Regions from separate parts of the Psychrobacillus sp. FSL K6-1267 genome, predicted to be linked through region 2. Evidence: predicted binding sites of a transcription regulator. Region 2 holds the regulator's gene; the other holds the start of a gene.
The links. The regulator LexA, encoded in region 2, represses DNA repair genes until DNA is damaged. The targets are predictions, from matches to a motif close to CGAACATATGTTCG.
Positions count from the first base shown of each region.

Region 1: a site for LexA is predicted at 5,436-5,449, ahead of MHB55_RS11355 (YolD-like family protein). Genes of this name have one in related genera too.

Region 1 covers NZ_JBBOOR010000001.1:2,245,445-2,253,453, forward strand. The annotation lists partial or broken gene MHB55_RS11325 (serine/threonine protein kinase) at 1-95, opposite strand, end outside; gene MHB55_RS11330 (DUF2268 domain-containing protein) at 264-1,202, opposite strand; gene MHB55_RS11335 (SDR family oxidoreductase) at 1,651-2,391, opposite strand; gene MHB55_RS11340 (hypothetical protein) at 2,922-3,251, shown strand; gene MHB55_RS11345 (citrate/2-methylcitrate synthase) at 3,566-4,636, opposite strand; gene MHB55_RS11350 (LysR family transcriptional regulator) at 4,741-5,001, shown strand; gene MHB55_RS11355 (YolD-like family protein) at 5,034-5,405, opposite strand; gene MHB55_RS11360 (LLM class flavin-dependent oxidoreductase) at 5,689-6,681, opposite strand; gene MHB55_RS11365 (dihydrolipoamide acetyltransferase family protein) at 6,832-8,009, opposite strand, start outside.
Region 2 covers NZ_JBBOOR010000001.1:1,715,272-1,723,280, forward strand. The annotation lists gene MHB55_RS08540 (hypothetical protein) at 1-233, opposite strand, end outside; gene MHB55_RS08545 (DinB family protein) at 870-1,319, opposite strand; gene MHB55_RS08550 (hypothetical protein) at 1,521-1,907, shown strand; gene lexA (transcriptional repressor LexA) at 2,038-2,658, opposite strand; gene yneA (cell division suppressor protein YneA) at 2,834-3,145, shown strand; gene MHB55_RS08565 (YneB family resolvase-like protein) at 3,142-3,789, shown strand; gene MHB55_RS08570 (DUF896 domain-containing protein) at 3,854-4,087, shown strand; gene tkt (transketolase) at 4,175-6,175, shown strand; gene MHB55_RS08580 (YneF family protein) at 6,324-6,545, shown strand; gene MHB55_RS08585 (alpha/beta hydrolase) at 6,911-7,837, opposite strand; gene MHB55_RS08590 (hydroxymethylglutaryl-CoA lyase) at 7,849-8,009, opposite strand, start outside.

The sequences.
Region 1 (8,009 bases), 530 kb from region 2:
AAAACCTCTCCATAATCATGTATCCATCGAAAATCATGGATATCTTTTAATGGAAAAGATACTCCGTCTAATATTACCGTTTGCCCATTTCTCATATTAAATTTGGTAACTCCTCTCTCAAATCTTTATAAAAAGTCGAGTGCATAACAAGAAGAATACCGATTTTCTAAAAGCTCAAAAAAATATCCTCTTATGAAACAATTGTCTAGAAAAAAGTATTACCCTTATTTTTCTTTTGTTTGTAGACAGAGGAATTTCATAAACTAATCTACATACTTACTTTTAGCTAGTATTTCTTGTGCAGACATTTTGGTCCATTCTTCTGTAGAAACGTCATGATTTTTCTCCAAAAAACTTCGCATGATCTCATAACCAATTTTGTAATTGGTCCATTTGGCTATTCCTTTAAAATGATTACCGACGAAAAGGAAATCCCAAATTTCTGATTCCTCTGATTCTAAGTTTTCTTTGAAAACTTTCCAGCCCTGCTCCTCATAATAACCAGAAAGTGGCTGTTGCCAAACCGGTTCCATTTGTGGATAGATGATTTTGGCAAAGGTATCTGCCTTCCCCTCCAATATACATCGCTCCAGTAATGTGGGAGCGTCTCCGCTCTCCATAGCAACCGTATGATGGTATTCATGAGCAACCGTATACTTTAAGGCCAGCTCTGTGAATGACGGGTTAATCTTCAGATAAAAATGTTCCTTACCAAATGTTCCACCAGCCACGTAGTCCAAGTCTTTTAGGGATGCTTCCTCTTCTACAAAGGAAGGAAATACGTAAATCGTCTTATCTTCTCCAGAAAGCCTGCCTGAGGATTCCTCTAATGCTTCCTGGATCCATTTATTTATTTCCTGCTTATTACTTTTTAATTTTTCTAGATATTCTCTTATTTGTTCTAGTTTCTTTGGAGCTGGTATCTCTTCGTACAAAGAAACAGTGTGATTAGAATTTATTGCAAAGGCCTTCTTAACCTCTTGATTAAATAACGCTTCTATATTACTAGGCTCTTTTTCAGCCTTATCAACAAAGTTCTCATATTCCTCGAAGAAAGTATATATTTCAAATTGCTGACCATTATGTTCCATTAAAATCGGGTTCTCATGAGTTGGATTATTTGGTTTTACTGTTTCCTCTGTGCATCCAGAAAATATTACAAACATACATATTAAAATAACAAGCTTCATCAAATTATTCATAGCTTTCCCTCAGATTCATTAGTAACTATGCTACTACTATTAATGGGCAGAAATATTTTGTAGTAGATTATTATGCACTAATATATTCTCGGCAATAAATACTTCTACCACTATCAAAAAAGCTTACAAACCATTTTATTTAGGATTGTTTCTTGTAGAATATCGCCTTAACCAAATAGGCGTGGCAGTAAAAGGGGTAAAACATACAAGTTAACTTCCATTTGCTTGGTTGATTAAAATCATCTATTTTAAATTAGTAGAAGAATCAACTTTATAGGTTTCCTTGCCTATTAATCTCTCTTCAATTAGCAGAGTAGGATTTTCTTCATTGTAACTTACTGATAACCGTTCCAATGGAAATTAGTTAACATTGTAAAAACTAAAAGAATGGTTAAAATACAAAGTATGTCAATCTTGGAATTGTATTTTGATTTTTCTTCTATCCTCATCAACGATTAAAACCACCCTCTGAATGAATAACTTGACCAGTAATCCAAGCTGCCTCATCGCTAGCAATAAAGGATACGACCTCTGCCACATCGCTAGGCTGACCTATTCGGCCCATTGGAAAATTCGGTAAAAGGTGTTCTCTTATTTCATCGGTCATCCAAGTTGAATCGGTGGGGCCAGGGTTTATTGCATTTACTGTAATTCCGAGGGGTGCTACTTCCGCAGATAATGATTTTGTAAAAGCTGTTATAGCACCCTTGGTGGCAGCATAAGCAAGTTCTCCTGGCATTGCTCCTAAATCCTGTCCTGATGTCATATTTATAATTCTTCCGTTCGCTCTCTCTCTCTTAAAGCGACGGACAAATTCGACACTCAGCAAAAATGTTGTTCTCATGTTTACTGCATAATGGGCATCCATTGTATTGCCGTCTAATTCCAAATAACCATCTCTTGTCGAATGCGCTGCATTGTTAACTAGTATAGAAGGCGTTCCCAACTCCAGTTCCACTGAATCTAGCACCACTTTGTAAGCATCACTCGGTGATAAATCGATTTCCATTCCTACACAACGGATCCCTAAATTTTCTAGCTCTTGTTGTAACCTATTGATCCACTCATTGTCCGCCTGCCAGTTAGTAAAGAATATATCTATTCCTTTAGAAGCTAATTTTCTACAAATTGCAGTTCCAATATCCCTGGGATGACTTGCTCCAGTGATTATTGCTATTTTATTGTTCATAGTTTTTCTCCTATTCTACTTTGAAACTCGATGATAAAAATATATAATTGGAGATTCAAAAAGTAGTAATTTCAATATATATGTAAATGAAAATCTGTTATTCTACATTCCGTATTAAGATTTTTTAGACTCTGCATAATTGTATTGGTCTGAAATCTAAAATAATTGAAGTTCACCACTCCAATAACATCTATAAATACCATTATATAACAGAATAATTTGAAAATACACGAAATATTATCTTCTATTTAATTGCTGATTAGAAGTCTTTGTATTATGCCATACTCCCCTTTGCGTATTTACAGTAATGTATATCCACTGATTTCCTAGTAAAGTTGCAGGAAACCAATTAGGGGTATGTTGGCGGGGTAGGTTAGATTACGGTCTAACTGTCCTTTCCAAAGTTCGGTTTTCTCCACATCAGTTTATTCAATTTTTCGGTATAAGCACTCTTCTGATGCCAGAAAATTACCTTTAATTGTAAAAATATCCACATTAGGTTAACCTTTTATAGAAGGGGTGTAATTAATATGAACGGTGATGCTATTGTTTGGATTGTTTTATTATTGTCTCTTGTAATCTGTGATGGTTTAGCAGTGTATTTATACCAAAAAAGGAAAATTCCTTTATGGGTTTCTTCAATTGTTATGGCCCTTTTAGTTCCGGTGATAGTCTATTGTTTTATCGCTTTCGGAATTTATTATGCTAATAAAAACTTTGATCCAGATGACACAAGAGAAGGAATTGCTTTTGCAGGAGGATTTATGGTTTTAGTTCTTGCATTGAATGCAATTATTATGTTTGTCATAGGAGTTGTTTTAAATATTTACACATTCATCAAAAATAAACAAAAATCATAAAAAAGTCATGTGTTTTATAACACATGACTTTTTATATTTAGCAAACTAAACACATAACAGTTTCGACTATATAGCGATATAACCAATACCAGATGCCTGAGAACAATCCCATTATGCGTCACGCAGACAATGTGGGTGGGCAGCTAACAACATGTTTTGTGTAACAACAATAGCGGCAGAGATGGCTTATCGCTCCTCTCGCAAAGAGTACACCAAAACGGAAATCCACAATACTTAGTTCAATATGATTTCTTTTTATTTAAGTATATATAGAAAATAAACATTTGCCGGATGCTTCTGCATTATTACCTCTATTACTTTAATTCCCCTACATAAATGGATTGTGGGCGGAAAATGGTGTTGTCTCTTATTTGTTCAATAGCATGTGCAGTCCAGCCTACCATTCTAGCTACACTAAATGTAGGTGTGAATAGTTCTGCTGGCATATCTATCGAGCGCATGATTGCAGCAGCATAATACTCAACATTTGTGTATAGCTTGCGTCCAGGCTTATGCTCTGCAAGTAAATCAATAATTTCTTTTTCTGCTATAGTTGCGATATCTAACCAAGGATCCTTTCCTTGGAGGTTTAAGCATTTGTCTCGAAGTAAAATGGAACGAGGGTCCTCTGTCTTATATATTCGGTGACCAAAGCCCATTATCTTTTCGCCATTTATAATTTTATCTCTTACAATGTCTCTGATCATTGTAGGATTTTTAAACTCATTGAGTAGTGAAATTACCCCTGAAGGCGCTCCTCCGTGCAACGGTCCCTTCATTGTTCCTAACGCTGAAGTTACTGCAGCTGTAAGATCTGACTCTGTCGAAATCGTTACTCTAGCAGCAAAGGTCGAGGCATTTAAACCGTGCTCCATCGTTAGCTTTAAATAGGTTTCAAGCGCTTCAACTTGTACATCTGTTGGTACTTCACCATTTAGCATCCATAAATAATTGGCAGTATGGCTAAGTTCTTTTTTAGGCTCTACTATTGCTAATCCTTTTTGGTTTCGATAATGTCTAGCAACTATGACCGGCAGTGCTGCTGTTAAAATTATCGCCTGCTCTTCTAGTGATTTTTCTTTAAATTCTGCATGAGCATAGCCTGATATCGTCGTTCTCATCGCATCCATCAAGGACACTTCCATTGGAAGAGCATCAATAATTGCAATTATGTGATTTGGTAGTTCTCTAAATTCATTTAAAGATGGAAAACTAGTGTTTGTTCGTTCCCCTGTCCACAAAAAATTGGCGATATCTTCAAATGACCCTTCATTTACTAGCTCATCTACTTTTACCCCACGGTATCTAAGCTCTCCTATATCTCCATCCACCGATGCGATTTTTGTATGAACAGCAACTACATCTTTTAATCCTTTTTGAAACATATGAAACGCCTCCTTTTTCTTTATTATATTTAAAAACATTGATAATAAAAATTAAATATATATAATTAACTTAATTAAAAAAGTTAATCAAGTAGGTGAATATAATGGAATATCACTGGTTAAAAACATTTTGTGTAGCTGCAGATACCTTAAACTTTCGAAAGGCATCTGAAAAATTAATGGTCTCTCAGCCAAGTGTGACCGTCCATATTAAATTACTGGAAGAGTATTTAGGTACGGAATTCATTATCATTAAGGTATTTAGCAAATCTAACATTGAATATATCCCAAGTGATTCATCAGTTATCTTGTCTATAATTATTTTATGTTTGAATCTATTTAGACTTAGCACTTCCAAACAATAAAGACCTCTATAAGGAGGTCTCTCAGAATGTTTTTATTCTAATATCGTCACGTCCACAATTTCATCCAATTTCACTTCAAAAAATTGAAATGGATCTTCTAATTCGATAATGCGCCTAGTTAAATCAATCCATTGAATTGTCCCTCGATGATATAAAAATTCTCCATCTTTCCAACGTTTAATTTTTATGTCTACATTTCTTTTCATCGCAAGTTCAATTTGTTCTTGAATTGCTTCATAGTCGAACTCATTTAGATCTGGGCGCGGAACTTTTTTTATCTCCTCATGATAGTCTCTCAACATCTTCACGTGTTCAGGCAACATCATCGCCACCCACTTTTTTGAACCTCTATCACGGATTTTAGATAAATCCAACGCGTTCCAGTCTTCCTCGAAATTAGCCATCTCCATCACCTTTCTTTTTTATCATTATATAGAACGTTTGTTCTGTTATCAACCGCCAATTTAAAGCAATTCATGTTATAAAGTATTATTCTTGTTTTTTCCTGTTAGCAAACAATCTATACTAGAAAGCAAGCAAGGCAAAAGTATGTTTTTTGAGTTGAGAATTGTAATAGTACGAACGAAGTCAATTCAAAAAGCGAGTAAGTGAACGACGAATCGTTCACTTACTCGCTAAAGATACCAAGAAGCTCAGTCAGTATTAATATAAAAGAGAATCAAGACACTACAACAATTCTTTTGCTAACAATCGATATACATCTAAACGCTTTTGCTGAGAATGCGGTATACTACAAATCATCGCCTCATCAAACCCATAATGCGCCTGTTCTTCTTGAAGAGTAGTAGCTACTTCTTTTGCAGAACCAACTAAATGGATTTTACGATTTTCCTGGATCATCATGCGATCCATTTCAGATAAAGGATAGTTTTGTGCTTCTTCAGGTGTCATAAGCTGGCGAATTTGTCCCTTCATCAGAGAAAGTCTAGATATATCCTGTGGAAGTGCTTCAAATTCTGCCTCTTCTTTTGTTTCAGCAACTGTCACTAAATACGTTACGTTAATCTCAGGCTTTTCCATTAATGCTGAAGGTTTAAAATTTGTACGGTATGCATTTAAAATAGCAGGAGTCATTCCTCCCTGAAAGAATTGTGCAAAGGAATATCCCAAGCCCATCTTTCCTGCCTGAATCGCACTGTTCCCTGTCGAGCCAAGCAACCAAGCTTCGGGAAGCACGATATTAGATGGAGTAGCAATCGTTTTATTGTACACACTGTCCTCGGGAACTTCGTCATTTAAAAGCTGTAATGCAGTTCCTAGTTTTTCATACATATTGTTCACCATTGGTGGACGGCCCTCAGAAAGAGCATGCATCGCATAGTTATCCCCGCCAGGAGCACGCCCCACTCCGAAGTCTATTCTCCCTGGAGAAAAAGCACTTAACGTCTTAAAGACCTCTGCAAGCTTAAGAGCTGAATAATGCATCATCATAACGCCGCCAGTACCAATACGGAGCTTTTGAGTTTTAGCAGCAAGATGGGCTGCAATGACTTCAGGAGCTGAGCTCGCAAAAGCCCCGGTTCCATGATGCTCAGCCATCCACATACGGTGATAGCCTAATTCGTCAGCTAAAAGGGCTAATTCTTCTGCTTTTTTTAATGCATCTGCTGCAGTATTTCCAGCCGTGATCGGTGCTTGATCTAAAACACTTAATTTCATAATATATAATCGTCCCTTCATAGAAAATTCATGTGTATCTCTTTCCTTTTAAATGCTATAGAAATAGTTTAAAAAAGTAAACGAAAGGGACTTAAGTTTTATAAATAAAAAAAGGCGAGAGCCCTTACTGAGGGACTTCTCGCCTGAATATTAATATACAGATGTATTTTCCTTCGAAATATTTTCTAATATTTCTTTCACACGAGCTAAGAAGCGACCACAAACAAGGCCATCTAGCACGCGGTGGTCTAGAGATAGACATAGGTTCACCATATCTCTTGCAGCAATCATGCCGCCATCCATAATAACTGGACGCTTAACAATAGATTCCACCTGAAGAATTGCTGCTTGTGGGTAGTTGATGATACCCATTGATTGAACAGAACCAAATGAACCAGTATTGTTGACTGTGAAAGTACCACCTTGCATTTCATCTGATTTAAGCTTACCAGAGCGAACTTTTCCTGCAAGCTCATTCACTTCACGTGCAATCCCTTTAATAGTCTTTTCATCTGCTTGTTTAATCACTGGAACAAACAATGCATCATCTGTTGCAACCGCAATCGAAATATTGATGTCTTTCTTTTGGACTATTTTGTCACCAGCCCACATAGAGTTCATCATCGGGAACTCTTTTAATGCTTGTGCTACTGCTTTAACGAAGAAGGCAAAGTATGTAACGTTAAAGCCTTCTTTTTGTTTAAACTCATTTTTAATAGAGTCACGGTATTGAACAAGATTAGTTACATCCACTTCTATCATTGTCCAAGCGTGAGGCGCTTCATGCTTACTACGTAGCATATTAGCTGCAATTGCTTTTCGAACGCCTGTAACAGGAATTTCAATATCACCTGCTCCGACTGGAACATTAACAGGAGCAGACTTTGATTGGGAATTCGCAGGAGCAGAAGATACAGCCGGCGCTTCTTCTACGGCAGATTTTGCAGCAGGAGCAGCCTTTGGAATCTCTCCACTATCTATGATTTTTAGTAGATCCTTACGAGTAATCCTGCCTTCATTACCAGTACCTGTTACTAAAGAAAGGTCTATGTCATGCTCCTGAGAAAGTTTAAGAACTGCAGGAGAGTAACGAGCTTTTATTCCTTTATCCCGTTCTGCCGGTGCTGATTGGATATGTTTATTCACTTCAGCTGGTTTAACTGTTTCTGCAGTTGGTTCTTCTGGAGCTGCTTCCTTCACTTCTACAATTTTTTCCTCGGAAGAGCCGCCTTCTGTTTCAATTGTACAGACGATTTCTCCAACTGCAAGCGTATCTCCTTCATTTGCAACAAGTTTTTTAATGACTCCTGTAAAGGAAGAAGGTACTT
Region 2 (8,009 bases):
ACTCTCACATCGTCCACATAGTATTGCACCAGTTCCTTATCTGTAGATACCACTTCCTCCTCAGGTACTGTTGCTTCTTCTTTTGAATCTGATTTGTTTTCCTCAGCAGCAGTCTCTTCTTTTGTTACTACTTTCTCTATCTCTTTTTCAGGTTTTTCTTCCTCCTTTGCTACGGAGCAAGCAGTAAGGCCCAACATACAAGAAACCATTATTAAAAAGAACCATTTTCGCATTATCAAAAACTCCTTTTGGCTTTTAATCCTGTGCTTATTAAAAAAAGTAAAGAACGTATTGTATAACTTGGTTTAAGATGATAGAAAAATAGTTGCTTTTACAAGGATTTAGTTGAGCAAATGTAAGGTCTGTCGTTAGTTCCTGTACTTTATTTATTATTTCTCACGATAAGAAAGGGGATTTCAGTCGGCTTTAAAATATGCACTTATTTACTATATTCATCTCTTAAAATGAAGTCACTGCTATAAGGAAGGAAAACGGGTTTTTGTTAGAGTGGATATATACGACAGGTTACGAGAACAGTAGGATTAGAAAATGTATTTAAATAACATTTTTATGGAAAATAAATATTGAGGCATGAGGTGGCATTGAGAAGAAAAATCCTACTATGTAGCTTTTAAATAATCAGATGTGGAATTGGGGGGACGCATATATGTATTAACTTCAGTACTCATCAGCTAGGGAAACAAAAAAAGGAAGACAAAAATTTTTATTTTAGTCCTTCCTTTTTTGTTGAATCTAATGATTTGAGGATAGAAGAGCCAAATTAATGTAGCGAAAGGGAATGGGATGAATTGTTTCACCCCCATTAGATAATTTTTGAACAATATTCTCAGTTAGACAATGAAGCTAATTTAAAAAAGAGGTTTAGGAAAACCATTGAAATGAGCGATGATGCCAATTTGTCCTATGTGGTATGCTTCGTGACTATATATATGATGGAATACCCAGTTAAAAGTTGGGGGAGAAGGAGGAATCCAACCATCAGAAAATTTAGGGACTTCAATCAGTTGATTAAACTGTTGATCAGTCAAGTTATTTAATATTCCGTCTGTATGTATGCGAATATCTTGATAAGCTTTAAGTATTTCGAACGGAGAGGAATTTTTGTCTAAAGTCAAAACTAACTTTTGTTGGAGTGCCACTTCATTAATCCAGAAATCCTCACTAGTAGCAATATGTGAAATAACCCATGCCAAATTATTTGGATAGGTTGGTGAGGTTTTAAACCAGCTTTCTTCTTGTAAACTATTCAAATAAGGTAATAACGTTTTTCTGTAATCATTCCGATATGGAAAAGCCAAATAAATCAATCCTTTCTATTAATATAAATTAAATAATGTAAATATAAATTTTAATAAACAAATGTATTCATTTATGAATTCCTAAAGATTTTTTAATATTCCGATGAATTGAAATAGGATAAAGAGCTTACAAATTTGATGTTAATATAGTACAATGCTACTTATATATCTGTAATTCCGGAATTAGTGGAGGGATAGAATGTGGATGCAAATGAATTAATTAATGTGATTAATCATAGTATAGAAAAGTTAGATTATGCTTCAGCAAGAAAATATATAGAGGAAAATCTAAATCTAGTTAATATCAATAAGCATTTACTTATTGATAATGCGAGAAGTGTGTTAGATTACATAAACGACACCCTAGAATCAGGAGCCCAGCCTTTAACTCGCCAAGAAGTTTCCTTGATTTACACGATTAATAAGCATGCTATGAAATTTGACGTTAGAGCTTTGAGAATGGTAATAAGAGATAACCCGTCCTTGCTAATAAGACAAGACATCAAACATTATTTTAATGAAGATGCAAAGACTCTCTTAGAGGGAATGAATGTAATACCAAAACAATCAAAACAAGCAATAATATAAACAAAACCCCTTCATGTCTCGAACATGAAGGGGTTTTTCGATGATCTAAACAAAAATGTCCACTTTCTTGTTAGATATGATATCGGCTCAAAGTAATCATACTATGAAAATTGTAGAAGTCAAGCAATCATTAGTGAATATGTCGGTAAACTCCTACTACTTTTCCTAAAATAGAGACTTGATTAACAATAATCGGATCCATCGCAGAGTTCTCCGGCTGAAGGCGGAAATACGTTTTTTCTTTAAAGAATCGTTTTACTGTTGCTTCATCCTCTTCTGTCATTGCTACAACGATGTCCCCATTATTAGCAGATTGCTGTTGTTTAACAATGACATAATCTCCATTCAAGATTCCAGCTTCAATCATACTATCACCCATAATTTCTAACATAAATAGGTGATCATCTGAAGTACCAAATGTTTCAGGAAGCGGGAAGAATTCTTCAACGTTTTCAATTGCAGTAATAGGCATACCAGCTGTAACCTTCCCAACTAAAGGAACATGCACAACTCCCTGCCTTTCGACCGTAGCCTCTAAACCATCTAATATTTCTATTGCACGTGGTTTCGTAGGGTCTCTACGAATTAAACCTTTACTTTCCAATCTTGCTAAGTGGCCATGTACAGTAGAACTTGAAGCAAGACCTACTGCCTCACCAATTTCACGTACGGATGGTGGATAGCCTTTTTTACGAACTTCTTCCTTTATAAAAGCTAGAATATCTTCCTGTCTTTTAGACGCTTTCTTCAATGAGTTCACCTCTTTTAGTAATAAATTCCCTACTAGATTAATACTTATTAATAGTATACCAGTGTCCTGAAAATTATGCAAACATAGGTTCTAATATTTGTTGACAAAAACAAATGTTCGTATTAATATTAGAACATACATTCCGAACAAACATTCTAATTTTGGGGGTTTTTTTATGAATTGGGTAAAAAACAATTATTTTTTAGCATTATTTTTAGGACTAAATCTTATATTTATGACAACTATGGTAATCTCACATACAATAACAACCGAGGAAGACTCACACATCAAAATAGAACAAGGGGATTCCTTATGGGCTCTTGCAACAAAATATGGCATAGAAGATTCAAGGGAAGAATGGGTGAGTCAGGTAATAGAAATGAATAATTTATACGATACCTCTATTAAAGCTGGGGATGTTATAGTTGTTCCTAAAGTAAGTGAGAACCTTCACTTAAATTATGGAACAGAGGTAGCGGGAGAATGAAATCAGTTATTTATTGTCGAGTAAGTACAGACAAATCCACACAAGAAACTTCTTTAGAGAGACAAGAGGAAGAGTTGATAGATTTTGCTAAAAAACAGGGCAGTGAGGTTTCTCAGGTTTTTGCAGATCAGCATAGTGGATATGATGTTGAGAGAGACGGGCTATTAGAGATGCTCAATTATGTAAAAGAAAATGATATCAAAGCGGTGTTTGTGCAAGATGAAACTAGAATAGGTAGAGGTAATGGTAGAATGGCTGTCCTTCATTTACTTCAGAAAACAAACACAACGGTCTATACGTTACAGGATAAAGGGATATTAAACTTAAATGAAATGGATTCTATGCTTTTAGAAATCCTTGCCTTGGTGGAGGAATATCAACGTAAAATTCATAATGCTAAGATTAAAAGAGGAATGAAGCGCGCGATATCAAAAGGCTATCGTCCAGAAAAGAATTTAAAAACTCGTGGAAACCCTGAGGGAAGAGAGCGAATAGATATACCTGTTGATGAAATTGTCCGATTACGGAACGCAGGGCTCACATACGAGGAAATCACCTCTACATTAAAGGGATTAGGTTTTAATATAAGTAAAGCAACCGTACATAGAAGATATATGGAATTTAAAGAGACTCACGAAGGGTAAAGACTTGCACTTCCTGAGTTTTTTTCATACCTTTATATAAGAGTTAGTTGAAAGGATGAAAAATATGTTAAGTAAAGAAAAACTAGCACGTATTAATGAGCTGGCAAAAAAGTCTAAGTCCAGTGGATTATCTATTGAGGAAGCAAAAGAACAAAGTGCTTTGCGTAAAGAATATTTGGAAACATTTAGAGCAACAATGAGAGATACAATAGAAAGTGTAAAAGTTATCGACCCTTCTGGAAACGATGTTACACCAGAAAAGGTACAACAAGCGAAAAAGGGTAAATTTCTGAATTAACTAATCATTTCAGAAACCATTGATAATACACGAATTGTTGTCTAAACTATTATTATAGAAAAAATTTTGTTCGAGAGGATGTCATTCATGTCATTACAATCAGATTTATTAGCAATTACGACTATTCGTACTCTATCTATCGATGCAATCGATAAAGCAAACTCTGGTCATCCAGGTCTTCCTATGGGAGCTGCACCAATGGCGTACACATTATGGACAAAACATTTACGCCACAACCCAAGCAATCCTAATTGGTTTAACCGCGACCGCTTTGTTTTATCAGCAGGTCATGGCTCAATGCTGTTATATAGCTTGCTACACCTTGGTGGTTATGATCTTCCTATGGAAGAGATTAAAAACTTCAGACAGTGGGACTCTAAAACTCCCGGACATCCAGAATTTCGTCACACAGCAGGGGTAGAAGCAACAACTGGTCCTTTAGGACAAGGTATAGGTATGGCTGTAGGTATGGCTATGGCTGAGGCGCATTTAGCTGCTACTTACAATCAAGAAGGACATTCTATTGTTGATCATTATACGTATGCATTATGCGGAGATGGAGATTTGATGGAAGGTGTAGCTGCTGAAGCTATTTCTCTAGCGGGACACTTAAAATTAGATAAATTAATCGTATTATATGATAGTAATGATATTTCGTTAGATGGAGATTTACATAAATCTTTCTCTGAGAACATTGAAAAACGTTTTGAATCATACGGATGGAACCATATTTATGTAGAAGATGGTAATGATATTGAAGCAATTTCAGCTGCAATCGACAAAGCTAAATCACAAAACGATAAACCAACAATTATCGAAGTGAAAACAGTTATTGGATTTGGTTCTCCCAACCGCTCTGGAAAAGCAGATGCTCATGGTATGCCGCTTGGTAAAGAAGAATCTCTATTAGCTAAAGCAGAATATAAATGGTTATTCGAAGAAGATTTCTATGTACCAGAGGAAGTTTATGAAACTTTCAAGGAAGCTGCTGAGCGTCAAGGTGTTCAAGAAGAAGCTACATGGAACGAAAGATTAGCTACTTATGAAAAAGAGTTCCCAGAGCTAGCTCAAACTCTAAAACAAGCGATTAATGGAGAGATGCCTGCAAACTTTGCAGATGCACTTAAAACTTATGAAGAAGGAACTTCACAAGCAAGTAGAGCAGCTTCAGGTGAAGCGATTAATGCCATCGCTAAAAATCTGCCTTCATTTTTCGGAGGAAGTGCTGACTTAGCTGGTTCTAACAAAACGACAATTAAAAATGCTGGAGATTTCTCTGCAGAAAACTATGCAGGCAAAAACATCTGGTTTGGTGTTCGTGAGTTTGCAATGGGTACTGCTCTTAATGGTATGGCCCTTCATGGCGGTCTACATGTGTTCGGTGGGACATTCTTCGTATTCAGTGATTATGTACGCCCTGCAATTCGTCTATCCGCATTAATGGGATTGCCAGTAACATATGTGTTCACTCATGATAGTATTGCAGTAGGGGAAGATGGACCAACTCATGAACCAGTTGAGCATTTAGCTTCACTAAGAGCTATGCCAGGCTTATCAGTAATCCGTCCAGCTGATTCAAATGAAACAGCGGAAGCATGGAAATTAGCTGTATCCTCTAAGGATCAACCAACTGTGTTAGTGCTTTCTCGTCAAAACTTACCTACACTTAAAGGTTCTGTAGACCAAGCTAGTGAAGGTGTGGAAAAGGGAGCTTATATCGTTTCACCAGTTGAAAATGCAGAGGGTATCTTACTTGCAACAGGTTCAGAGGTTGGACTAGCAGTAGAGGCTCAAAAAGCTTTAGCAGAAGAAGGAATTCAAGTTTCTGTAGTATCTATGCCATCATGGGATAGATTTGAAAAACAAGATACTGCATATAAAAATGCTGTGTTGCCTTCTAACTTAACAAAACGCCTTGCTATTGAAATGGGATCTTCTCTTGGATGGCATCGTTATGTTGGATTCGAAGGTGACGTTATTGCAATAGACCAATTCGGTGCAAGTGCACCTGGAGAGATCGTAATGAAGGAATATGGCTTTAGTGTAGAAAATGTTGTTTCTAAGATGAAAAATCTACTACAAAAATAATATTCTTCTTTGCAATTCGAATACTTTTTCTTAAAAGTATTCGAATTGCTATTTATCAAAGAATTTATATAGAATGCCTATGAAATTTATAGTATAATTTCAATTGGTGTCTTGTACACGTAGAGAAGTTGGTAAAGGAGGAGAAACATTGGATACTTGGATATGGGTTGTTATAGTAATTGTCGCTTTAATCGGTGGTGTTGTAATCGGATTTTTTGCAGCACGACAATATATGATGAAATATTTGAAAGAAAATCCACCAATCAATGAACAAATGCTACGTATGATGATGGCACAGATGGGTCGTAAGCCATCCGAAAAACAAGTGAAACAAATGATGAACCAAATGAATAAAATGCAAAACAAATAATTAAAGGCACTCATTAATTGGGTGCTTTCTGACTGTAAACATCTCAAACTAATTGAGCTGTTTGCAGTTTTTTATATACACTCATTTTATTTTGGGATTATTTCTAGTATGAAAAAGGATTACTTCAAAAATATTTGTTGAATTTTATTAAATAGACTCCCAAAGAATATAGATTCTCTTTAAGGAGATTTTCACACTGAATTTATTATGTAAAGATTTCAATTATTAACGATTTGTTATCTATTATAAATAAAAATAAAAAGAGGATTCCAATTCTATATTGGAATCCTAATCTTAAAATTTTATTAAATATGCTAAAATAATGGAATACTAATCGTTTAAAATGAAATTAGAAATGCCTATTATTACCCTAGCAAGCTATATTGCTTTAAAAAATCTGATACAACTTCTTCATATTCATTGCTATTTTCATTAAACGATTTAGCGTGTGCTCCTATATCGAATAATTTGAGCATTTTAGGTCCTTTTTTCTTTTCGTATAAATCTTCTGTCATCTTTGGCAAGATGAAATCATCCTCCATACTATGAATAAATAAAACAGGTTTTTCTATTTTATCTACTACATCAATCGGAGATACCAAATTCAAGGTGTAACCATCTCGCCATTTTAAAAAGAGATTAGCAAATCGGATGGCTAAGCTAGAGCGAAGTGGTGTGGTTTGGGTAAGTAAATGATAAACCTGGTCTTCAAAATCAGAGAAAGCGCAATCTGAGATATAGAAGTCTGCATCGTCAATAATTGAACCGGCATATAGTAGGGTGGTGGCTGCTCCCATTGACTCCCCGTGTATCCCAATTACCGCTTTTTCGCCTGCACGTTCCCTTACTGCTTCCACTATTGCCTGTAAATCCATTTTTTCGTAATAACCAAAGCTTGTCGTTTTACCTCCAGAATCACCATGTCTACGATGATCATAGACGACGCTGTTAAAGCCAAGTCTTTCGAACATTCTTACAAAACGTAGCGAATTAATCTTATTCTCAGTAACACCATGACAAATGATGACATAATTCTTCGTTTGGAGAGGTTCAATGAAAATCGCTTTCAGAGAGTAACCATTCTTGGAGGGTATCCACCGTTCTAATTTGTTTACAGCATTAAACCAGACCTCATCTAAACGTTTGGAAGTAATTTCTCGATTGTAAATAAAGTCATCTTCTTTTTTCTTCATGTACATGAGTTTATTCGTGAGAAAAAAACCAAACACAGTGGCTACTGCTGTAAGAATACTTGTGAAAATACTCGTCCAAACGATAACTCTTTTTTTCATAAGCTCAGCTCCTACTTGCTCTTATATAATCTATACATCCCTGTCTCAATTGGTCTGGAAACATATGGAGCAACGATATTGACTGCTTTTAATAATTCGTCCATATTGATATTGGTGGAAATATCCATTTTATGTAGCATATTCACAACATCCTCAGTTGCTACATTTCCTG